3 regions of the Cryobacterium mannosilyticum genome follow, and region 3 is predicted to be linked to each of the others. Evidence: riboswitches for the same ligand, from Rfam matches in the RefSeq annotation. Region 3 holds a riboswitch; each other region holds the start of a gene.

Region 1 (7,864 bases), on a different contig from region 3:
ACTGTAGTAGCCGAACTCCTGGCTGAACCCCGGGTAGGGCACGTTCTGGCCGTAGAACCCGGTGATCGCCGTCGGCACGGCGATGATGGCCGCATACCCGGTCACCTTCTTCGTGATCACGTTGAGCCGGTTCCCCTGGATCGCGAGATTGGCCTCGAGGATGCTGGTGGCCAGGTCCCGCAGGCTCTCGGTCCATTCCATCGCCCGCAGCACATGGTCGTAGACGTCCTGGAAGTACGGCCCCATCTCGTCACCGAGCAGGTGCAGGTCGCGGCGGAGCAGCGTGTTGACGACCTCGCGCATCGGCAGGATCACCCGGCGCAGGGTGACCAGGCTCTTGCGGAGCTCGAAGGAACGCCGCTGCACCTGCTCCTGGTCGGCGGTGGGAACGAAAAGCTGGCTCTCCAGCTCCTCGATCTCGTCGTCGAGGGCCTCGACCGCCTCGAAGTAGCCGTCGACGAGGTAGTCGAGCAGCCCGTGCACCAGGAACGCGACCCCGTTCTTCGCGAGGTCGGGGGAGGAGTCCCACCGGGCGACGACCGCGTCCACGCCGAACCGGCCGTTCCGGTGCACGGTCACGAGGGCGCGGTCGGTGATGAACGCTGCGATCTCGTGCGTGGTCACCCGCGAGGTGGCCGGGTCGAGGGCGGCGGAGTAGGCGGAGAGGAAGAGGTGGTCGGGATAGCGGTCGAGCTTGGGTCGCTGGCCGAGGCTGAGCGCGTCTTCGACCGCGAGTTCGTGCAGCCCCAGCTCCTCTGCGAGGAGGGCGAGCTCGTCCTCGCCCGGATCGTCAAGGTCGACCCACACCACCGAGTCGGCTGCCTCGAGGTGCTCGGACACGTCGGCGAGCGAAAAGTCCTCACCGACGAGGAGGCCATCACGGTAACAGCGGGTTCGAGGTGTCTGCACCTCCTCAGTCAACCAGCTATCGCCCGGCTCAGAGCCCGTACAGGTCGTCCCAGCCGTTATTGGACTGTGTGCCGGCGTCGGCATAGGCGTATGCGTAGGCCGGTTCGGCGCGGGTGGTCAGCACCCGGGTGCGCTCGCGCAGGTAGGCGACGGCGTCGGCGGTGTCCGGATCCTTGGCCCGGGTCTTCTCCGGCACGCTGAGGAATTCACTGGTCGGGCCGACGACCAGTTGCACCAGCATGGTGTGGCCGTCGTCGGTGAGCGCCGGCAGCTCCAGGAGCTCGGAGCTGTTGCAGACCGGCAGGGCCACCGCCAGTTGCAGCAGCGCGTCCGCTGCGCCGTCGGTGGTGAGGAACGATTTTCCGCAGTACGAGACTCTCTTCATGGAATTGCCTTCCCCCGCGACCGTCTTCGATGGATCAAACCCAGGTCGATGCGGCCAACGTAGCGCGGCCGCACCGATTCCGCTGTCGGCAGGAATGAGGACACCCGAAAGCGGGGAATGCTCAGGTCACAGGCCGATTCGTTCCCAGTAGGCGAGGCCGGCGGGGGTGTCGATCACCTGTTCGCGGCCGGCATCCGCCAGCTCGATCCGGAAGCTCGGCGCACCGAGCGTGGTGCGCACGGTCAGTTCCGCGCGGGCGTCCCCGTTCGACCAGAGCAGCCGCAGTTGGTCCTCGACGGGGGTCGCCCAGCTGAATTCGCCGTCGAACGCCGGATGCCCGGTGCGCAGCCGGGCGAGCCCGAGCTGGGCCTGGGTGACCTCGGTGCCCAGGGCCTGGCTGACCTCGTCGGCCGGGTAACGGTGCCGGTTCACGTCGCGGCCGTTCCCGGTCTCGGCGAAGAGGCTGGTGTCGTCGAGTCCGCCGAGCAGGCCGACGTAGTAGACCTGCGGGCGGCCGGGAAGGAAGTGCTGCACGGCGCGGGCGAGGAGGTAGGGCGCCGTCTCGCCGGCGAGCGTGCTGAAGAAGGTCGCGTTGATCTGGTGCGGGAGGGTGAACCACTCCGGCACCACGGAGGCGATCGAGGAGTGGCCGTGCGTGGCCACGGCGGCGCGGGCGAAGATGGCGGCCATCTCGTCCTGGCTGATCAACCCGGGACGGTCCCCGTTCGGGCCGGCGTCGATGATTCCGATGCCGTCGTGGGTGTCGAGCACGGTGATGGCGTTCTCCGGCCGGATCTCGAACCAGCGCGCGAGGCGGTCGACGGTGCCGGTGCCGAGGGAGTGCAGCAGAAGCGGGGCGAGCGCGAAGTCGTAGACCCAGTCCACGAGCGGGGCGATCGCGAGCTGCTGGCTGTAGTGCGCGTGCACCTCGACCAGCACGTCGACCTGGGCCTCGTGGGCCAGGGCGACGACGACCTTGGTGAACTCGAGAGTCTCCGGCGTCATGAAACTGTCGGTGCCCGGGGTCTTGACGGCGTAGCCGACCGCGTCGAGCCGCACGGTGCTGACGCCCCCGTCGGCGAGGGCGCGGAGCACCCGCCGCAGGTAACTGCGCGCGGCCGGGTGGTTCACGTCCAGGTCCACCTGGGTGGGCATGAAGGTCGTCCAGACGAGGTGGCGGCTGCCGTCGGCACCCTGGTAGGCCGTGAACGGCAGGCCGGGGCGGGGACGGTAGAACGCGGTGATCTCCCGCTCAGTGCCGCCGTTCGGGAATACGGTGTCGAAGGTGAGGAACATCCCGGCGAATTCCGAGGCGTCGCCACGGTCCAGCCAGTCGACGAATTCCGCCGAGGAGGACGACACGTGGTTGACGATGAGGTCCGCGGTGAGTCCGCGGGTGCGGGCGAGCGACCGCATCTCGTCCCAGGTGCCGAGGCGAGGGTCGACAGACGCGTGGTCTACGGGGTCGAACCCGGCATCCGCGCCGTCGAAGGGAATGTAGAACGGGAGCACGTGCACGCTCGAGAACGCGCGCAGCGGCCCGTCGAGCACGGCCTGCAACTCGGGGACGGTGCCGCCCAGTCGATCGGCGTAGACGAGCAGCTCAACAGCGGACATTCTGGCTCCCGGCATTCCGGCGGCACACCGGTCGGCGACGCGGCGGCAGTCCGCGACCCGTGAAGGAATCGCGGCACCGGTTCAGAAGTTACGGCACGCGGAAGGTCAGCGCAATTTGCGCGGCACCGCGACGGCCGGCGACGAGCCGAACCAGGAGATCCCGGCGCCGGCGGCCTCCGGGGCGGACTCGTGTGAGGGATCCGTCTGAACCGGGGGAGCCGCCCGCCCGTTTCGAACGTTGGATTCTGGGAAGGGAAAACTCATGCTGTGCCAGTCCTATCCAATCGGTAGGCCGGCTGACCCAGGGTCCCGTGCCTTTGCGACCCCGCCTTGCGACGGGTGTGCCCGTGCGATTGGCGGTGAGAAACCGCCCGGCCGGCATGGGAAGATCAGCAGGCCTCGGAGGCAGTATCGCCGGATGGCGGCGGAACGGCAAGGGCCCCGCCGTGCTGGTCGGGTGTCGACCAGCACGGCGGGGCCGGAGCGGCGGTTGTCAGCGGTGGATGTCGCGGCGGATAACGGCCTGCCCCTACTCGGGGACCACCAGTGCGGGCGTGTCCTTACGCAGGGTCTCGCCGCGGAAGAAGCTCGGCTGGCGCCAATAGGTCAGGCCCATCACCGCGCCGCCGAGCAGCAGGAGACCGACGCCGATCACGAAGACGAGTCCGATCCCGAAGAGCTCAGAGCCGCTGCCGAAGTCGGGGCTCCAGCTGCTCACCGCGGTCTGCACGAAGACCACGGTGAGAATCAGCCCGCCGAGCCCCGGCACGAGCAGGCGCATCACGAAGTTCCGGATGCTGCTGAACAGGCTCTGCCGGAAATACCAGACGCAGGCGAACGAGGTCAGGGCGTAGTAGAAGCAGATCATCAGGCCCAGCGACATGATCGTGTCATTGAGCACGTTGACGCTGATGACCGTCATGACCGCGTAGAACCCGCCGGCGATGGCACCCGCGGCGATCGTGGCGTAGCCCGGCGAGCCGAACCGCTTGCTGATGGTGGCGAATTTCGGCGGGAGAGCGTTGTAGTGCGCCATCGCCAGCAGCGTGCGCGCGGGGGAGGTCATCGTGGACTGCAGGGAGGAGGCCGAGCTGGCGAGCACGGCCAGCGACATCAGCACGGCGAGCGGTCCCATGATCGGCGACGCGATGGCGGCGAAGATATTGCCCTGGTTGTCGGGGTTGCTCAGGCCGATGCCGTCGACGCCGACACCGGAGACCATCATGGTCGCGACGATGAGGGCGAGGTAGAGGCCGAGCACCACGAGGGCGGTGAGGGTTCCTGCCTTGCCGGCCGTCTTCTGGCCGCCCTTGGTCTCCTCGTTCATGGTGAGGCAGACGTCCCAGCCCCAGTACACGAAGATCGCCAGCGAGATCCCGGCGGCGAACTGGCTGAAGCTCTCCACCCTGGTCGGGTCGAACCACGCCCAGTCGAACGGGATCGCCGTCGTCGACGCGGCGGAGCCGGCGCCGATGAGGGCCGTCACGGTGAAGATGCCCAGGACCACCAGCTGGAAGCCGACGAGGCTGTACTGCACGAGCTTGGTGGCGTGCAGGCCGCGGTAGCTGACCCAGACGGCGAGAGCGACGAAGGCCAGGCAGGTGGCGATGTTCACGGCGGTGTTGTCGGCCAGCGCGGCCAGGCCGGGATTGCCGAAGACTTCGCCGAGGAAGACGTAGAAGAAACTGACCGCGACGCCGGCCAGGCTGGAGAGCACGATGATGTTGGCGGCGAGCATGCCCCAACCGCCCATCCAGCCGACGAACGGTCCGAACGCCTTGGTGGTCCAGGTGAACGACGTGCCACTGTCGGGGGAGTCGGCGTTGAGCTCGCGGTAGGCCAGGGCGACCAGGATCATCGGGATGAAGGCGACGATGAAGATCGCCGGCACCTGGAATCCGACCTCGCTCACGGTGGCGCCGAGGGAACTGGTCAGGCTGTACGCCGGGGCGACCGAGGACACGCCCATGACGACGACGGCGAGGAGGCCGAGCTGGCCGCCCTTGAGGCCCTTCCTGGTGATGCCGTGGGTGGATCCGGCCGCGTCGTGCAGCTGGTTGCTGTGCACGTGCGGCTGGTGGTCGCCGGTGGGGGAGGCCGGGGCTGGCCGGGTCGAGAGGTCGGTCATGGTGATCCCTTTCATGCGTCTTCACTGACGATGTGTGGGTGGGGACGGCGGGCGCGAGGGGAGGGATGGCGTCGCGCCGCCGACTAAATGAATTGGGTTCGTTTAGTTTGAGCCGGGCGGCAGAGGAATGCAAGCGAATCCGAAAGAAAAAGATAACATTCCGGATGTTTGCACCGTCCTCAGGCGTCAGGCCCCGGCCTGGTGGCAGGGACAGCCGCGAGCAGCGCCTCGAGCCCGAACCGGAAGGCCACGTCGGCGGGGCGCTCCCCGGTGCTCCGATCCTGGCCGAGGACGGCCGCGGTGAACGTCGGGCTCGAGTCGGCCAGCTCGCCGGTGTCGAAAATGTCGGCCGGCGCGTTGGCGTCGAGGGCGGAGCCGAAGATGAACGACTCGACGGCGACGATGGCCGGGATGATCGTCTCCACTGGCACGCCGGCACCGGCCAGCCCCACGGCAACGGTCTCGTACATCTTCAGGGTCTCCGGGGCGCCCGTCACCGGCAGCACGGCCACCAGCGGAACCAGGGGAGAGTGCCGGGCGAACACGTCCCGGTAAGACCACGCCCAGCGGCGCATGGCGTCATCCCAGGGCTCTGAGCCGAACCCGCTCACGTCGACCATGGTCATCACGTGGTCTTCCAGCCACTGCAGCACCTCCTGCTTGGAGGAGACATGGTTGTACAGCGCGGAGGGAGCGACCTTCAGGGTCCTCGCCAGGCTCGACATGGTGAAGCCGCCGTAGCCCTCGGTCGTGATCAGCGCGAGCGCGGCGGCGGTGATCCGGGTGCGCGACAACACCATCTCCAGGGGGCGCCCGGCGCGGCGTGGCGCGGCGCTGGCGTCGGCGGTCATCCGGCGGCTCCTCTCGAAGAGCGTGAGATGGCCAGAGTAGACCATCCGAAATGACCGGTCGTCATTTCGCGGATGCCGCAGAGAGCAATGCCGAGCACGACCGGCGGTCAGAAACCGCAGTGCGTCAGGTCGAGGCTGTGCTGCGCTCGACCGCCGCCGCCGACCTCTCGGAGCCGGAGCGGCCCGTGGTTCCCGCGAACCCTTGACACGGACCGGCATCAAAATTACCGTGAGGAATGAGCCGGTGGTTCGGCCGATTGCCTCCCCGGAAGGCGGGCGAACCGGCCGAGATGGTGCAGTCGTGCCGGAGTTTCGTCGATCTCTATTGGGTGATCACCATGACGGCACGGTCAGATTCCCGGCTCCAGTTCCTCGGCGCAACCGACTCGGTCACCGGCTCGAGGTTCCTGGTCGAATCGGCCGGTCGCCGCATCCTCATCGATTGCGGCCTGTTCCAGGGTTACAAGCTGCTGCGCGACCGCAACCGGCTCGCCTTCCCGGTGGCACCGGAGTCCCTTGACGCCGTGCTGCTCACGCACGCGCACCTCGACCACACCGGCTACCTCCCCGCGCTCGTGCGAGACGGCTTCGACGGACCGGTCTACACGACGAAGGGGACGGCGGAACTCTGTTCGCTGCTGCTGCCCGACAGCGGCTACCTCCTCGAGGAGGAGGCGAACTTCGCCCGCAAGCGCAAGTCGTCGCGGCACGAGAACCCACGTCCTCTCTACACGGCGGAGGATGCCGTGACCAGCCTCGAATCGTTCCGGCCCCGGAACTTCGACCAGGAGATCGACCTCGGCGGCGGCATCCGGGCCACCTTCATTCCGGCCGGCCACATCCTCGGGGCGGCCCAGATCCGGCTCTCGGTCGGTGAGTCGACCCTGCACTTCACCGGCGACCTCGGCCGGGCAAACGACCCGTTGATGAACCCGCCGCGTGCGCTGGAGGCCGTCGACGTGCTCGTGGCGGAGTCGACCTACGGGGACCGCACGCACGACCCGGCCGATCCCGAGGCCGAACTGGGCGAGGTGATCCGCCGGGTCGCGGGGCGCGGCGGCGTCATCGTGATCCCCGCCTTCGCGGTCGGCCGGTCCGAGACCGTGCTGCTGCACCTCTCCCGGTTGCGCGACCGCGGCGAGATCCCGGCGATCCCGGTCTACCTGAACAGCCCGATGGCGGTCGACGCCGCCGAGATCTACCAACGCCACCAGGGCGAGCACCGCCTGACCGACGCCGAGTACCGCAGCATGTACGACCTTGCCCGGATGGTGCGGACCGTCGACGAGTCCAAGCTGCTCAACCTGCGCGGCGGCCCGATGATCATCGTCTCCGCCAGCGGGATGCTCACCGGCGGCCGGGTGCTCCACCACCTCTTGGCGTTCGGATCTGACCCGCGCAACGCCATCATCCTCACCGGTTTCCAGGCCGGCGGCACCCGCGGCGCCGCCCTCCTCCGCGGTGACGACACGCTGCGCATCTTCGGCCGGGACGTGCCGATCACCGCCGAGGTCGTGGAGATCGGGAGCCTGTCCGCCCACGCCGACTCCGACGAGATCATCGAGTGGATGCGTGCCGCCCCGGCCGCCCCCGCGATGACCTACCTCACCCACGGCGAGCCGGCATCCTCCGACACCCTGCGGTTGCGGATCAAGCACGAACTCGGCTGGAACGTGCGGGTGCCCGAACACCTCGAGCGGATCGATCCGGCCGCTCCCCGCTGAGCCCGACCGCCGGGGATTCCGTGATAATTTCGGCAGACCATGACCGTTCCCCCGAGCACCGAGTCCGCGAGCGGTGAATCCGCACGCGAGGAGTCACCGCCCGCACGCCAGCGAGCGCTGACCAGGGTCGAGGTCGCCGACGTCGCCGTGCGGCTGTTCCGCGAGCGCGGCTATGAGGCCACCAGCGCCACCGAGATCGCCGAGGCGGCCGGGGTCTCGCGCAGCACGTTCTTCCGGCAGTTCCGCTCGA
Region 2 (7,864 bases), on a different contig from region 3:
GCCCGGCTGGCCCCCACGGTGCTCGAGCGGCTCGGCAACCCGTTCAGCCCCGGAATGGCCGGCGTGCTCCTCGGCTGGCTCGCCCGGCATGAGCCGGCCACGCTACGGGCGGCAGTCGTCGCCCTGCAGCCCAAGGACTACCTCCGGCTGCGCCTCACCGGCATCGCGGCGACCGAGCACACCGATGCCTCCGCGACCCTGCTCTACGACCTGACCGGCCGGGCGTGGCTGACCGGCCTCGCCGCCGGCCTGGGCATCGACCCGGGGCTGCTCCCGCCGATCAACGAGGCCGCCGAGATCGCCGGGCCGCTGACAGCGGATGCCGCGGCCGACCTCGGCCTGCGGGCGGGTATCCCGGTGGCGCACGGCCTCGCCGACGCGGCCGCCGCGATGCTCGGCAGCGGGCTCGTGACTCCCGGCGCCGTGCAGCTGACCCTCGGCACGGGCGGCCAGTTCGTCACCCCGGTGGCCGCGCCCGCCCCGGCGGCCGAGCGGGGCATCCACTGCTTCGCGGCGGAGACCGGCTGGTACCGGATGGCGGCGATCCTCGGCGGCGGGCTCGCGCTGGACTGGGTGCGCCGCGTGCTCGGCTACGAGTGGCCGGAGTTCTACCACCTCGCCGGCCGGTCGATCGGCCCGGGCGCACCGCTCTTCCTGCCGCACCTGGTCGGGGAGCGCACGCCCTACCTCCGTCCGGACCTGCGCGGCGCCTGGGTGGGGCTCGACCTCGGCCATGACCGGTCCGACCTGGCCCTGGCGGCGCTCGAGGGGGTGGCGCTCGCGCTGCGCACGGCGCACACGGCGCTCGGCGCGCGGTCCGGCGGCGACCTCTGGCTCGCCGGCGGCGGCACGACCTCGCCGCCCTGGCGCGGGATGCTGGCCGACCACCTCGGCCGGGGGCTGGCCGCCGTGGAGGTGCCGGGGGCATCCGCTCGCGGGGCGGCGCTCGTCGCCGGACTGGCCGTCGGGCAGGTGGACCGGGCCGGGATCGCCGGGCCACTGGCCCCGGCGCGGCGGCACGTGGCCGATCCGCGGCCGGGCTCCGCCGCCCAGATTGAGGAGCGGGCCGCACTCTGGGCGGATGCCGTGCGGCGGAGCCTGGAGTGATCCTCTCGCCGTGATCGACCTTTTCGGTCCAGACCGACCGGCGTGCCGGTCGACCTCGACCGGAATGGCAGATCTCGGCGGGGTGGCGGGGTGGCGGGTGGCGGGGTGGCGGGGTGGCGGGTGGTCCGCAGGGAAAGTCTTGGGATGATGGAGCAATGACTCGAACCGTATCCGGAGCCCGCGTGCTGATCACCGGCGCAGCCATGGGCATGGGCCGCCTCTACGCCGAGCGGGCGGTGGCCGAGGGAGCCAAGGCCGTGATCCTCTGGGACCGCGACCCCGCGGCGCTGGCGGTCACCGCCGCCATCCTGAACGAACGTTCGGATGGCCGCAGCCAGGTGGCGCCGTACGTCGTCGACATCGCCGACCTGGGAGCGATCGCCCAGGCGGCCCAGCGGGTGCGGATGGAGGTCGGCAACCCCGACATCGTCATCAACAATGCCGGCATCGTGCGCGGCTCCTACTTCTGGGAACATGACAACGGCGACGACACCCGGCCGACCATGCAGGTCAACGCCCTCGCCCCCATGTACATCACGCGTGAGTTCCTGCCCGCGATGATCGAGGGAACCGGCCGCGAATCGCGCATCGTCAACATCGCGTCGGCCGCGGGGATGCTATCCACTCCCCGGATGAGCGTCTACGCCGCGTCGAAGGCCGCGCTGATCGGCTGGAGCGACTCCCTCCGCCTCGAGCTCACCCAGCAGGGCCACGGCCAGGTGAAGGTCACCACTGTCTGCCCGAGTTACATCTCCACCGGCATGTTCGAGGGTGCCCGCGGCCCCCTGTTCACCCCGCTGATGACGCCCGAGCATGTCGTCGACCGGGTGTGGCGGGCCATGCTCGCGGGCCGTCCGAGGCTCCTGATGCCGTGGACGGTCGGCCTGTCCAGCGCGGTGCGGGGCCTGCTCCCCCTGCCGACGTGGGACCTGGTCGCCGGCCGGGTCTTCGGCGTGTACCGGTCGATGGACGCCTTCACCGGCCGACGCTGACCTGCCCGCCCCGCCGCATCCGTCGCCCGCCCGCTGAGATGCGGACAATGCACCTTCGTGGCGCGGGAGGGTGCTTTTTCCGCAACGCACCAACAACGCGCCGGCGCCGGCGTGCCCCGAACTGGGGTCCTCATTTATGAGGACAACGGGGTGGTCTTCGCCTACGTTGAAGGTGCGCCCCCGGACGAGCTCACAACCGTCGGCCGGAGGAAAGGCACACCCGTCGCGAGGCGGGGTCGCAAAGGCACGGGGCCTCATGGTCAGCCGGCCCACCGGGAACAGGAACCAGATCGATGAACACAGTGACCGACGGCCCCGCCGTCCGCACGGGTGGGTCGGGAATCTTCACGCGGCCCACGGGCATTGCGGATGGCGCCCGCTGGCTCTTCCTCTGGCTGGCCGTCGTCTCCGTGGTCCTGGCCCTCCCCGGGGTGCTGCTCACGGCGCGCGGCGGGCTGCTGGCCCTGGGCCTCGCCGGCGGTGCCGTGCTCGTCTCCTCGCTCACCACCGGCTTCGTGCGCCGGCGCATCCCCCTGGGCGTCGACCTGATCGACGCGCTGGCGATGATGGCATTCGCCCTGGCGTCGCCGAAGGCGTCGGCCGTGGTCATGGTCATGTTCGGCGCCCTCTGGTTCCGGTCGCTGTACGGCTCCGGCGCGCAGGCCCTGCTGCGGGTCAGCCTGTTCGCCGCGGCCCTCGGCTCGCTCTACGCGGTGTGGCCGCTGCTGCGGGAGGACAGGATCGGGACCGACTTCGGCGCGTTCCTCGGCGTTCTCCCCACCATGTTCTTCACCGTGCTGATCGCCCGCCAGCTGGGCAAGTCCCTCGCCGCCCGGGAGCAGAGCATGGGGCGCGACCGCGTGCTCGCCGCGACCGGCTCCCAGCTGCTCGGCGCCACCAGCACGGCCGCGATCCTGGCCCTGGGCTGGTCGGCCTCGGCCGAGTTCTGCGCGGCGACTCCCGGGCTCCGGCTCGTCCTGCTCGCACCGGACGGGCGCACCCTGCGGGTCGCGGGCACGGCCGGCAACTTCCGGAACGTCCCCGGCCGGCTCCCCGGCGAGGTCCTGTTCACCCGGCCCGGGACATCCGTCGCCCGCATCCTCGACCCCGCGCCGCTGAACGCCGCGGTCGGCGAGCCGCTGATGTGGGAGTGCCTCGAATTCGAGGGGCGGGACGAGCGGAGCTGGCTGCTGGTCGGCGCGCCGGGCAGGATCCCCGCCGAGGCGATCCTCTCCGTGCGGGGCCTGGCCGGCCAGGTCGCGCTCGCCATCCGCAACAGCCACGCGCACGAGGAGCTCTCGGCGCAGGCCCGCACCGACTCGCTGACCGGCCTGCACAACCGCGCCTCGCTGCTCGCTGGACTCTCCGCCGGCCTGGCCGGCGGCGACGATCCGGCCGGGTTGCAGGTGCTCTTCCTCGACCTGGACGACTTCAAGGACGTGAACGACGAGCTCGGGCACCGGGCCGGCGACATCGTGCTGGTCGAGGTCGCCGCCAGGCTGCGCGCCTCGGTGCGCCCGACCGACGTCTGCGCGCGGCTCGGCGGAGACGAATTCGCGGTGCTCCTGCACGGCACCGGCCTGGCCGAGGCCACCGAGATCGCCCAGCGAATCGTCGACGCCGTGGCAGAACCGTTCCTGGTCGGCGCCGAGTCGATGCGGGTCGGCGCCAGCATCGGCATCGCGACGCCCGCCGCCGGAGTCGGCATCGAAGAGCTTGTGCACCAGGCCGACGTGGCGATGTACGCCGCCAAGGCGAAGGGAAAGGGCCGGGTCGAGCCATTCACCCCCGGCCTCCTGACCGCGGATCGGTACCACACCGTCCACGCCTGACTCGGCGCCGCGGACCCGACCGCGGTGCCCGGAGCGGGGCGCGGGGCCCGCTCCGCCGGCCCCGACAGGACGAGGTTGACGGATGCTCACTCAGCGTCGTAGTATGGAATCGTTTCCATGGAAACGATTCCATATAACACGACGAGGTGACACCCGATGGTTGCGATCACGATCAAGGACGTGGCGGCGCTCGCCGGCGTCTCCGTGGCCACGGCCTCGCGGGTGCTCTCCGGCAACCCGGCCACCTCACCGGACTCCCGGGCGCGGGTCGCCGCGGCCGTCACGGAACTCGACTACCGGCCCAACGCCCAGGCCCGCGCCCTGCGCTCGACCCGGTCGGACTCGATCGGCCTGCTCGTCTCGGACGTGCGCAACCCCTTCTTCGCCGACCTGGCCCACACGGTGGAGCAGGCCGCCCTGGCCGCCGGCTACGTCACCCTGCTCGGCAACGCCAATGAGCGCAAGGAACAGCAGGACCGCTACCTCGACACGCTGATCTCCCGCCGGGTGGACGGCATCATCGTGGCCCCCCTCGGCGACGGCAGCGGCAGCATCCGTTCGCTCATCACCCGGGAGATCCCCACCGTCTTCGTCGACCGCACCGTGGACGGCCTCGACATCCCGAGCGTGACCACCGACAGTGAGGCCGGCATCCGGCAGGCCGTCCACCATCTCGCGGCGGCCGGGCACACTCGGATCGGCTACATCTCCGGGCCGCAGGCCACCTCCACCGGCCGGGACCGGTTCGCCGCGTTCACCCGGGCGATCGCCGCCGCCGGACTCAGCCAGGATCCCGAACTCGTCTACTTCGGCGACTATCAGGCGGCCAGCGGCTCGGCCGGCGTGCACGCCCTACTCCAGCTGCGCGAGCCGCCGACGGCCCTGCTCGCCGCCGACAGCCTGATGGCCGTCGGGGCGATCGCCATCCTGCACAAGCTCGGCCGCCGGATCGGCGCCGACATCGCGCTGATCGCCTTCGACGACATCGAATGGTTCGCCCTGCTCAACCCCGCGCTGAGCGTGATCTCGCACAGCGTCGAGGAGATGGGCCGGATCGCCGTGGACATGCTGCTCCAGGTCATCGACGGCGGAAAGCCGGAGTCGGTGGTGCTGCCCAGCGAACTGATCGTGCGCGCCTCGTCGTCTACCCCCACCTCACCCGCATCCGGGCCCAGCCTAAGGACGAACTGAAATGAGCCAACAACCACTCGTCACCCTGCAGAACGTGGGCAAGACGTTCGGCCCGGTCACGGTCATCAAGGACGTCACCGTGAGCGTCTACGCCGGCAAGGTGCAGGTGCTGCTCGGTGAGAACGGCGCCGGCAAGTCGACCCTGATCAAGATGATGGCCGGCGTCTACCAGCCCGATGCCGGCCGGATCGTCGTCGACGGCAAGACCGTCACACTGCCGACCACCCGCGCCGCCGAAGAGCTCGGCATCGCCACCATCCACCAGGAACTCAATCTGGTGCCCACCATGAGCATCGCCGAGAACGTGATGCTGGGGCGGATGCCGACCAGGCACGGCATGGTCGACCGCAGCGCCCTCCGCAACCGGGCGCGCGCCGCCCTCAACCTGATCGGCCTCGACATCGACGTCGACACCCTGGTCGGCGAGCTCGGCATCGCCCGGCAGCAGCTCGTCGAGATCGCCAAGGCGCTCAGCATCAATGCCCGCATCCTCATCCTGGACGAGCCGACCGCGGCACTGACCCGGCACGAGACCGAGAGCCTGTTCGCCGTGATGGCCGACCTGCGCAGCCGCGGCGTCGGGATGCTCTTCATCAGCCACCACCTCGACGAGATCGCCGAGGTCGGCGACACCGTGACCGTGCTCCGCGACGGCGAGTTCGTCGCCGAGGTGCCGGCCTCCACCCCGGAGGACGAACTCGTCAAGCTGATGGTCGGCCGGAGCATCGAGGACCAGTACCCCCGCAACACCGGCGCCGAGACCCAGCCGGCCGAGACCCAGCCGGCCGAGATCCTTGCCGTCGAGCACCTAAGCTCGACCGGGCGGTTCTCCGACATCACCTTCACCGTGCGCGCCGGCGAGGTGCTCGGCATCGCCGGCCTGGTCGGAGCGGGCCGCACCGAGCTGATCCGCGCCATCGCCGGCGCCGACCACTACGACTCCGGCACCGTCACCGTGCGCGGCCAGGCGCTGCCCAAGGGCAACATCCAGGCGGCGATCAAGGCCGGCATCGGGCACGTCCCCGAGGACCGCAAGGGGCAGGGCCTCGTGACGGGCGCCTCGGTCAACGACAACCTCGGCTACGCCACCCTCGCCTCCACCGCCCGGCTCGGCCTGGCCGACTTCGCCGGCCAGCGCAGCCGGGCGCAGGCGGTCGCGACGAAACTGCGCATCCGGATGCACACCATCGACCAGGCGGTCGGCGCCCTCTCCGGCGGCAATCAGCAGAAGGCCGTCTTCGGCCGTTGGATCATCGCCGCCTCCACTGTGCTCCTGCTCGACGAACCCACCCGTGGAGTCGACGTCGGCGCGAAGGTCGAGATCTACGAGCTGATGAACGCGATCACCGCGGCCGGCGGCGCGATCGTCATGGTCTCCAGCGAACTTCCCGAGATCCTCGGGATGAGCGACCGCATCCTCGTGATGCGCGACGGCAAGCTGGCCGGCGAACTCACCACGGCCGAGGCCACCCAGGACGCAGTAATGACACTCGCCGCCCGCGATGTCGACGAGAAGAACTGAAAGAAAAGGGATCCACGCATGTCAACGACAACCCAGCCCGCAACGAGGCGCGGCTTCAACTACAAGAAGTTTCTCGCCAACAACGGTGCCCTGGTCGGCCTCGTCGTGCTCTGCATCGCGTTGTTCATCGCGACCCCCGACTTCCTGACCGGGCAGAACCTGCTCAACATCGGCATCCAGGTCTCCACGGTGGCTGTGCTGGCCTTCGGCATGACGTTCGTCATCGTCGCCGGCGGGATCGACCTGTCGGTCGGCGCCGTCGCGGCCCTCTCGGCGATGGTGTCGAGCTGGCTGTTCGTCAGCGCCGGCCTGCCGGGCTGGCTCGCCCTCGTCGGCGGACTCGTCGCCGGTCTGCTCGCCGGAGTGGTCAACGGCCTCGCCAACGCCTACGGCAAGCTGCCCAGCTTCATCGCCACCCTCGCCATGCTCAGCGTCGCCCGCGGACTGACCCTGGTCATCTCCGACGGCCGCCCGATCAAGACGCCCGCCGAGGTCTCCTTCCTGGGCGGAAACCTGGGTCCCGTGCCGATGCCCATCGTGGTGCTCCTGGTGGCCGCCCTGGTCGCGTCATTCCTGCTCAACCGCACCGTGATCGGCCGCTCGATGTACGCCGTCGGCGGCAACGCCGAGGCCGCGCGCCTGTCCGGACTGCCGGTCAAGCGCATCCTCGTCACCGTGTTCGCGCTCGCCGGGCTCTTCGCGGCGCTCGCCGGGCTGCTGCTGGCCGGCCGCCTCGACTCCGCCCAGCCCCAGGCCGCGGCGGGCTACGAACTCGACGCCATCGCCGCGGTCGTCATCGGCGGCGCCTCGCTCTCCGGCGGGCTCGGCAAGATCTCGGGCACCTTCGTCGGCGCCCTGGTGCTCGTGGTCATCCGCAACGGCCTCAACCTGCTCAACGTCACGTCGTTCTGGCAGCAGGTCGTGATCGGCCTCGTGATCGCCCTCGCCGTCGGCGTCGACGTGCTGCGCCGCAAGACCCGCAGCAGCTGAGTCGTCCCGCTCCCTCCCTCACATCACCACCCCGCTCCACCAACAAAGGAAAAACAATGAAGTCCTCCTCATTCCGCAAGATCGCCGCACTGACCGCCACCGCGGCCCTGATCCTCACGGGCACGACCGCCTGCGGCCGGGGCGGCGGAGACGCGGCCGGCAGCACCAAGATCGTGATGGCCATCTCCACCCTGAACAACCCGTTCTTCGTCGAGCTGCGCGACGGCGCC
Region 3 (7,864 bases):
CTCAGCACTGTTTGACACCTCGTCACAAATCCACGCTCATTGAGGAAATCCTGATGGGTTGGGCGGAATAGGATCGTCGGCATGACCCGTGTCGTCTTCATGTGTGGCCCAGCCGGTTCAGGCAAGTCCACGGTTGCACGCGCGCTTGAGTCTGGCGGCATGGCGCGGCTGTCCTTCGACGAGGAAGCCTGGCTGCGGGGTATTCAATCCCAACCCCTGGCCGAGGAAGTCCGGCTCGAGATCGAAAGCCACCTGCGCCAGAGACTTCTCGACCTTGTGATGAAACAGACCGATGTGGTGCTGGACTACTCCTTCTGGTCCCGACGCATGCGCGAGGACTACCGCGCCATCCTCCGGCCGCTGGGCGTCGAGCCGGAGACGATCTATCTGGCGACTCCGCGAAAGGTGGCCTTGGCTCGTGTCCGCGCGCGGGCGGGGCAGGAGCCGAATGACGTCCAGCTACCCGATGAGCTGGCGGCCGCTTACTTCGATCACTTTGAGGTTCCCACCCCTGATGAGGGCCCCTTGACCGTGGTCGCATAGGCTCGGCGCTTCACCCGGCATGCCATTGGGGAACGGTTAGTGCGGCAGCTTGCTTGAAGGGACTCGCGTTTTCGAGTGCAGGCCGTCTCATCTATTTGCTGGCCTCGGGAGCTTCAGCAAATCGGCCGCCTTGTTCCGGCGCCTGGCACGACGCCGGTCCTGAGTTGGGATCGGCCGCGTCAGGGTGGAGATAGCGTGCCAAAAAAGGCAGCGCTGCGGCGGATGATGTCTTCGGCTTGCTCGAAGCTCCATGAGCTGTGCGGGTAGCCGTCGAAGACGTCGATCTGATCGGTGGGCTGGCAGGCGTTGATCAGGGCTTCTCGGTTCGGGGCGGAGACATACTCATCGCTAGTGCCGAAAACCAAATAGCACGGCGCAGTGACCTCCTTCAACTTGCCGACTATGTCGGCACGGTGTGCCTCGGTCCAAAACGCATTGTCGACACGCTGACCACCCTCCTCCACGAAACCTCGCGGATCGGGTGCGAACTGGTCCGTGCTTGCATCGGGCACCCACGACACTACGGCGCTCACATCCAGCCCAGCGGCAGCGCAGATCACGGCAGAACCACCCATGCTCTGCCCGAAAAGGGCGAACCGCTTGCCCTCGCTAAGGTACTGGCGTGTCAGGATACGAATGACGCTAACCCAATCGTCGAAACGTGAATCGATGAAGTCGCCTTCCGAGTCACCCGACCCGTACTGATCAAAACGGAGAGACGAGATTCCGTGGGAGGCCAATGCGCGAGCGAGGGTGACGAAGGTTCGATTCGGTCCCGATTTCTCCCCCCGGAATCCGTGACAGAACAACACGACGTCGTCACTGCCCGCATGGTGGGTCACGGACGCCAGCTGGTGTCCACCAACCGAGATCCCCGAAAACACTTCGCTGTACGTTGGCACAGTCCCGATCTTCCCATCCTCGCTGCCTGAACGCCGCGGCACACACTGAAGCTCTTCGAAAGAGGGACGTCTACGGACGCAGATTCGGCGCCAATTCGCCGAGGCTCCGAAGTTTCGGGGGAGTGGCAGTTGGGAACCAGCTACGAGCTCCTTGAGCAACTGCCTTCGCACCATCTGCAGTACCGGTGCCTCATCAGTTGCCGTTGGTGAGGAAGCCGACCGGATCGATGCCCAACCGGAGGAGCAGGACCACAAGCGACAGCAAGGTAGCCACGGCTGCGGCAGCGAGCCCCTGCAGAACCGGCGGCCACCGCCGTGCCGTGGTGTGCCCAATCAGCCGAGCCACTCCGGCAGCTGTGACCCAGGCGACTCCAGAAGCCAGGGCGAACGCCCAACCGAATGTGCCTGATTCGATAGATGCGATCTCGGCCTCAGGAGCGAACACCCTCATGCCGCCGGCTACAGTAGCGAATATTTTCATGGAGGCATCTGTGAGCGCCAGCATGACAAAGAGTCCCACGCTCAGCACGGCGAGGCCAATCAATGTGACCCCAGTGAATCCCAGCGCCCAAATCATGGTGCGACGTCTCCCCGTCCAGAAGGGCAGGACGACGAGAAATATGGCCGACAGCGATAGTGCTACCCGGAGCACCACGGTGGTCGACTCTTCGTAATTGGACAGCAGGATTACGACTCCCGTCATGAATGTGACCAAGTTGAATGCTCCTGCTACGAGCAGCGCCGAGGCTCCGAGCCAGAGGGGTAACGGACGTTGGCTCTTTCGTTTCGAGGGCACATCTAGTCGGGGTGTCCTCAAGGGCCTTATAAAACCTTGGCCATTTAACATGTCGCCCTTCGATTCCATCAATTGCTGTCATCTAGCCACGAGGGAGCAGTTCTCGAAGAGCGGGCAATTCTGGCGGTCACCCACGGGAAACCGTTCCCGCGGGTCAACTTGCCGGTCCCGAACCAGGGCGCGCCGGAAGCGGTCAATCGCAGTCCAGCGTCCTGCAGGCCGACACTCCAAGGCCTTGGAACTCCAACTCGCTCTCAGCCCCAACGTGGGCATAACGGGCCGCTTCTTAGCTGAGGGATTCCTCGGGAGCGAAGACCAGCGCAGGGCGAAGTCGCCCTTTCGCGGGCGCGTACCGTGACCGTGCTGTTGACGCAGTGAGAGCGTGGAAAGAAATATCCCGACCGAAAAACCAGACCCATAGCCCAGACCACCTAAACGGCCCTGAGGAAATGGTCCCCGCGTGGGCTCATCCGCCGTCCCGCAAGCCGGACGGTCAGCGGGCGCCGAGAGCCGCCCAACCGAACAACGGCGACCAAGGTACGAATGGCTCACGCGGGGCGGTTCTGTTTCCTGTTCCTCCAGGTGAAGGAGGCCACGGCAACCGTGCTGGAGGACCACCACCGTGTCGCCGATTAGAGTATCGGGCGGTTCTCCGCGGGCGAGGTGTCTTCGACTATGACGGTGGTGTCCTGGTTCTTCCCCGCGCGCTTGGACCGGTACATCGCCTCATCGGCTTGTTCGAGTATCAGGTCGGGAGGGATGTGATCCGGGACTCCGCCGAGATACAGGACGGCGCCGATACTCCCGGTGACCCGTTTCTGGCTGGCGCGCCCGGTGAGCGGCTCGCGGAGGGCGGCATGGAGTCGTTCGACGATACGGTCCACCTCTTCGGGTTTCACGTCCTCGCAGAGGACCACGAACTCGTCCCCACCGAGTCGCCCTACGAGGTCGCCGTGACGGACGACCGACGACAGTCTGGAGCCAATTTCGCTCAGCACGCTGTCACCGGTGGCATGTCCCAGCTCATCGTTAATGAGTTTGAAACCGTCCAGATCGATGAGGAGGAGTGCTATCGAACGGTGGTTGAGTCGTGAGAGGTTCACCGCGTCGCTGAGACGTTTTTGGATGAGGCGACGGGACGCAAGGCCCGTAAGCGGGTCGATTAGCGTTAGCCGTTCAAGTTGCTGGAGGAGATGGATGCGCGTCAGCGCCTGGGCGGACTGACGTGCGAGTGCTTCATACAGCCCGATGTCGTCCACTTCGAAGCTCCTTGAACGTGCGAAGGAACTGATCAGGACACCGAGTGGAGATGCTTCTTCCGACAACGGCACGGACACGAGCGTCTCCACCTGGGCGCTTCGCATCACTTCGGCGAGCCCTGATGGCTTGGTGATGGGATCAGCGCGCGAAAGAATCATCGTGCGTTCGGTGCGGGCCAGTACACCGGCTGGCCCGTCGCCGGACAGATCGAGCAGTCCCAGCGTCGGATTTCCCGATGCTAGGACCAGCTTCCCCTCAGCGCTCAGGAGGTACATCGAAACGTTAGTCGCAGCGAATGCCTCACGGGTGATCTTCGTCAGCTGATTCGCCAGCTCAATGTCGGTAGTGGCTCCGGTCAACACTCTCGATGCGTTCTGTAGCACCCTTATCCGAGTTTCCGACGCTTCCGCCTTGCGTTGGGAGGCGAGGAGCTCTCGCTCGTATTCCTGGCGTTCGCTGGCGTCGAAGACGGCCGTCCGGATGGTAACGGGTTCCCCATTTCCATCGGTGGTCACGGTGCTGTTGAGCATCATTGGCAGCGCGGTGCCGTTCGCGTGCCGGAACGACACCGCCACCGCTTTCACTTCACCTCGCAGGTGGAGCACCGGGAGATATCGAGTCTCGAACATCAACTGGCTGCCTGGTCGAAGGAACGAGACGAACGGCTGGCCGACGAGCTCTTTGCGCTGATACCCCGTCCACTTGAGCAGAGTCTTGTTGACTCGGATGATGATGCCGTCGATCGTTGTAGAGAGGTGCCCGCACGGAGCGTGCTCATAGAGGTCCTCGAATAGGCTCTCGACCCGCCGATCGCCCCCGTCACTCATTTCAGGTAGGCAAGAATGGCATCCGTTAGAGCGTCGGGTGCCGACAGGTTAGGGATGTGGCCGGTGGCTGCGAGAGTGACCAGGGTACTGCCTGCTATCTGTTGGTGAATGTAGCGCCCTACGGCGGCGGGAGCGACGATGTCGGCGGTGCATTGCAGGATCAGAGTCGGCGTGGTGACCAAGGGGAGGTCCTCCCGGTTGTCGGAAAGGAACGTGACACGCGCGAAATGGCGGGCGATCGTCGGGTCGGTGCTGCAGAAGTTCTCCGTCAGCTCATCTCCTAGCTCCGGTCGGTCCGGGTTGCCCATCATCAGTGGTGCCATGACCGACGACCAGCCGAAATAGTTCGAATCCAGATCATCCAACATCGCATTGATGTCCTCGACCTCAAATCCTCCCTCGTAGCCCGGCGCATTGATGTATCGAGGGGACGGGGTGATCAGGACGAGAGCGCCGAAGCGGGACGGGTCACGGTTCGCGGCGAGCACACCAATCATCGCGCTAACAGAGTGACCGACATACACCACGTCGGTCACGTCCAGCTCATCAAGGATCTCGAGCAGGTCGTCCGCGTACCCGAGCAACGAGTCGTACTTCCAGAAACTGTAGGCAGATGCATCGGAACTGCCTGCTCCAACATGGTCGAACACGATGACTTTGTAGTCCGCGAGAAAGGCCGGGGTGACAAATCGCCACGCGCTTTGGTTGCACCCGAAGCCGTGTGCGAACACGATCGCACGGCCGTTCGGGTTGCCACTCACCGTCACATTGTTGCGCCGCGAGGCTGCCGAGAGCTCTTGAACGGCAACAGTCGTCTCCTCGGGCGAGGGCGGCCCAGCTTCCATGAGCATGCGGGTGGTCCTTGCTGTTCGGTAGCCCGGCTTACAGCGTGTTTTCCGTGGCTTTGCGTACCCGGCTCGCGCCGGGTTTGCCTGCATGATGAGCAAACGCCCATACGTCGGCTGACTCTATCAGGGGACCCAACCACACGGACCGCGTTCGCTGCTCCCCGGTGTCGTTGTTTTTGCCCTGCCCTATCCGCCGCAGACGCCCTGATTACGACCTCTGCCGGAATCGAGGGCCGCCCCCTGCCCGACGACGGGAATAGGTCCTTAGACATCGCCGGCGGAAACGCTCTCCCCGGCACTTAGTCAAAAACGCGAAGTTGTTAGGTCCGCTATTCAATTGCGCGGCGACGCTGTCACTTTCTTATCGGGTAGGTGATTCGGTTAAGCAAACCTGTACCGCCACGCGCCGCCACGAGCACCGGGCAAATTTTGGCATGTCTCATACGCGCCTGTCAGCTTCGCACGGCACCTGATGGCGGAGCGGTGCGGCTCGGACGAAAGGGGAACCCTTAGCGGAACGGCTTGGATCGTTGGACCTTGTCTTGCCAATGTGCCCGTAACTGCGCGTGATGCCTGCCCGGCGGTGAAGTAGTCTCTGGGGATGACAAGGCCCGGCCACAGTACATTTCCCTGGATTCCGGCGTCCGTCGCCGCCGCGTGGTGGGTCGTGTGCGCCGGCGGATTCGGATTCCTGACCTGGTTCGCTCTGGTCCCCAACGCCTTCGTGAAGCACCTCCTGCCGGAAACGATCCCGCGCAGCGTCTGGTTCTGGTCCTGGCCGTGGATCGCTCTCGCTCCTCTTGCCTCGGCCGTCGTCGTCTTTGTGGTTTACCTGTTGCTGGCGCGCGTCATCGTCGACCGGATTGACGGGTCGCGCACAGCCCGGTTCTTCGCCCTGTGGTTCGTGGCGGTTCTGACCGGCTTCCTCGCCACCCTCCCGTGGGTGATCAGCGCGATCGTTGCGTCATTCCCGCCGTCCCGCGCCGCATTCGTGCTTGACCCGGCTGGTGAGTCCGTTCTCCTCAGTGGGTACTGGGGGATCGCCTGGGGGTGGTTGCCGGCTCTGTTCACCCTGCGCCGCGCCCAACCGGCCGACCCGGCCCACCCGGCTCAGCCGGGCGGGGATGCCGTCCCGGCGTCGGCCGCACCCGGCCCGTTGCGCACGCGCCCGCTCGCCGTTCTTGGCAGCATCGTCGTCGTCGCCGTGATTCTTTCCGGTTTGGCGGCCGGTACGGGGAGCCGGGCCGCACGGCTCGCTGCGGCGGCGGAGAACGCCCGCGCCAATGGGCACACCCTCGGCTCCCTGCCCGACCCGGATGTCCCGGTCACGCCGCCGCCCACCATCGCGCCCGCAGCGGCCGATCCCGCCGCCGACTGGTGCACGCCCGACCAGGCGGCGTTACTACTCGGAGACCCGGACGCGGCCATGGGGCACCGCACTCTGTCGATCCAGGCGATGAACTTCACCGACTCCCCGTGCACCCTTAGCGGCTACCCCGACCTCGCCTTCGCGGATGAGAACGGGTCGGCCCTCGACGTCACCCTCGTGCACGGCGGAACGTTCATGACCGTCGACGAGGGAGCCGATCCCATCGTGGTTCCAGCTGGCGGCTACGCCATCGCCCGGCTCGGCTGGGGCGCCATGGCCACAGCGGATGTCCCCACGACATACACGCTCTACGCGGCGCTCTACCCAGGCCTGGTTCGCGGTTCCTGGCCCAGCACCCTCGACATCGTCGCGGGCGGCGAAGTCTCCGTCACGGCCTGGTCACTGACAGACGCCGGCCCTGACCCGCAGCCTTGAACCGGAGCCCGTCGAGACCTGAGCGTCAAAACCTCGAGACTTTGAACGGTTGGTCTGAGCCTTCGCAGTGCCGATTCAGACAGAGCGATCGGTGCGTGCGGTAGCGACTTCGGACGGGCCAACTCGTCCGTCGGGCCCGCGGCTGGACCGGCGATGCGGCCGACTGCCATACTGGGCTCGGCGGGGAGGGACCTGATGCCACGACTGACGACATCCGTTCTGGGGAGCATCGCTCTGGTGCTCGGACTGGTGGCCTGCTCGCCCCCGACAACCGAGACTCCACCGGTCGACACGGCCGTCAACACTGATGCGTCGGCCCCACCCGACCGCGCGGCCGACGCCGTCATCCCTGACGGTGTCATCGGTACGGCCGAGCTCACGTCGCCCTCGGGGGACAACACCGTCTCCGGAACCGTCGTCGTCACGGCGGAAGGCGGCGGGTTCGAGGTCGCACTGAAGAACTTCCACTCGGACGTTCCCGGAGGCGTGCAACTTTTCTTCAGTCCCTGGTCGGAGACCACGACCTGCCTGGCCGACATGCACAGCTTCTCGTTCGGCAACCTCTCCACGGACGCCGATCAGCCCGGGCTGAGTATGGGCCCCATGGACTTCTCTGGGGGCGACCCCAGCTACTACCTGACCGCCGTCATCACCGCGAACCCCTCGGGCACGAACGATCCTGACGGCTGCGTGCTCACTCCCTGGGCGGTCGGCACGATCACCTGGGACGTGCCGGACACCCGCCCCGGGCTGCTCGCCGTCGATACCGGCGCCCGGTTCGGCGCCGGCGGCGCCACCGCCACAACCGATGGCGCCCCCAGCTCCTACCGTGCGGTCGCCGGCGACACGCTCAACGACATCGCAGATCGCTTCGGCATCACGGT

Evidence for each region. A riboswitch is a leader RNA that binds a small molecule or an ion and turns the genes downstream of it on or off. The one in region 3 is predicted to bind cyclic di-GMP.
Region 1: linked by a shared signal. The riboswitch ahead of gtfA (sucrose phosphorylase) and the one ahead of E3O32_RS06325 (alpha/beta fold hydrolase) in region 3 are both predicted to bind cyclic di-GMP.
Region 2: linked by a shared signal. The riboswitch ahead of E3O32_RS09190 (GGDEF domain-containing protein) and the one ahead of E3O32_RS06325 (alpha/beta fold hydrolase) in region 3 are both predicted to bind cyclic di-GMP.

Annotation. Positions count from the first base shown of each region.
Region 1 is NZ_SOFM01000002.1:27,928-35,791, forward strand. Features, by position in the region: gene E3O32_RS00330 (magnesium transporter CorA family protein) at 1-909, opposite strand, end outside; gene E3O32_RS00335 (hypothetical protein) at 938-1,294, opposite strand; gene gtfA (sucrose phosphorylase) at 1,421-2,911, opposite strand; cyclic di-GMP riboswitch class I at 3,195-3,267, opposite strand; gene E3O32_RS00345 (APC family permease) at 3,441-5,039, opposite strand; gene E3O32_RS00350 (TetR/AcrR family transcriptional regulator) at 5,219-5,890, opposite strand; gene E3O32_RS17120 (hypothetical protein) at 5,941-6,096, shown strand; gene E3O32_RS00355 (MBL fold metallo-hydrolase RNA specificity domain-containing protein) at 6,229-7,614, shown strand; gene E3O32_RS00360 (TetR/AcrR family transcriptional regulator) at 7,654-7,864, shown strand, end outside.
Region 2 is NZ_SOFM01000025.1:33,937-41,800, forward strand. Features, by position in the region: gene E3O32_RS09180 (xylulokinase) at 1-1,107, shown strand, start outside; gene E3O32_RS09185 (SDR family oxidoreductase) at 1,263-2,099, shown strand; cyclic di-GMP riboswitch class I at 2,303-2,376, shown strand; gene E3O32_RS09190 (GGDEF domain-containing protein) at 2,393-3,931, shown strand; gene E3O32_RS09195 (LacI family DNA-binding transcriptional regulator) at 4,088-5,122, shown strand; gene E3O32_RS09200 (sugar ABC transporter ATP-binding protein) at 5,124-6,644, shown strand; gene E3O32_RS09205 (ABC transporter permease) at 6,663-7,634, shown strand; gene E3O32_RS09210 (substrate-binding domain-containing protein) at 7,691-7,864, shown strand, end outside.
Region 3 is NZ_SOFM01000016.1:86,998-94,861, forward strand. Features, by position in the region: gene E3O32_RS06300 (phosphotransferase enzyme family protein) at 1-15, shown strand, start outside; gene E3O32_RS06305 (P-loop nucleotide/nucleoside kinase family protein) at 82-543, shown strand; gene E3O32_RS06310 (alpha/beta hydrolase family protein) at 723-1,445, opposite strand; gene E3O32_RS06315 (hypothetical protein) at 1,639-2,160, opposite strand; gene E3O32_RS06320 (sensor domain-containing diguanylate cyclase) at 2,874-4,328, opposite strand; gene E3O32_RS06325 (alpha/beta fold hydrolase) at 4,325-5,179, opposite strand; cyclic di-GMP riboswitch class I at 5,197-5,271, opposite strand; gene E3O32_RS06330 (DUF4232 domain-containing protein) at 5,778-6,980, shown strand; gene E3O32_RS06335 (LysM peptidoglycan-binding domain-containing protein) at 7,176-7,864, shown strand, end outside.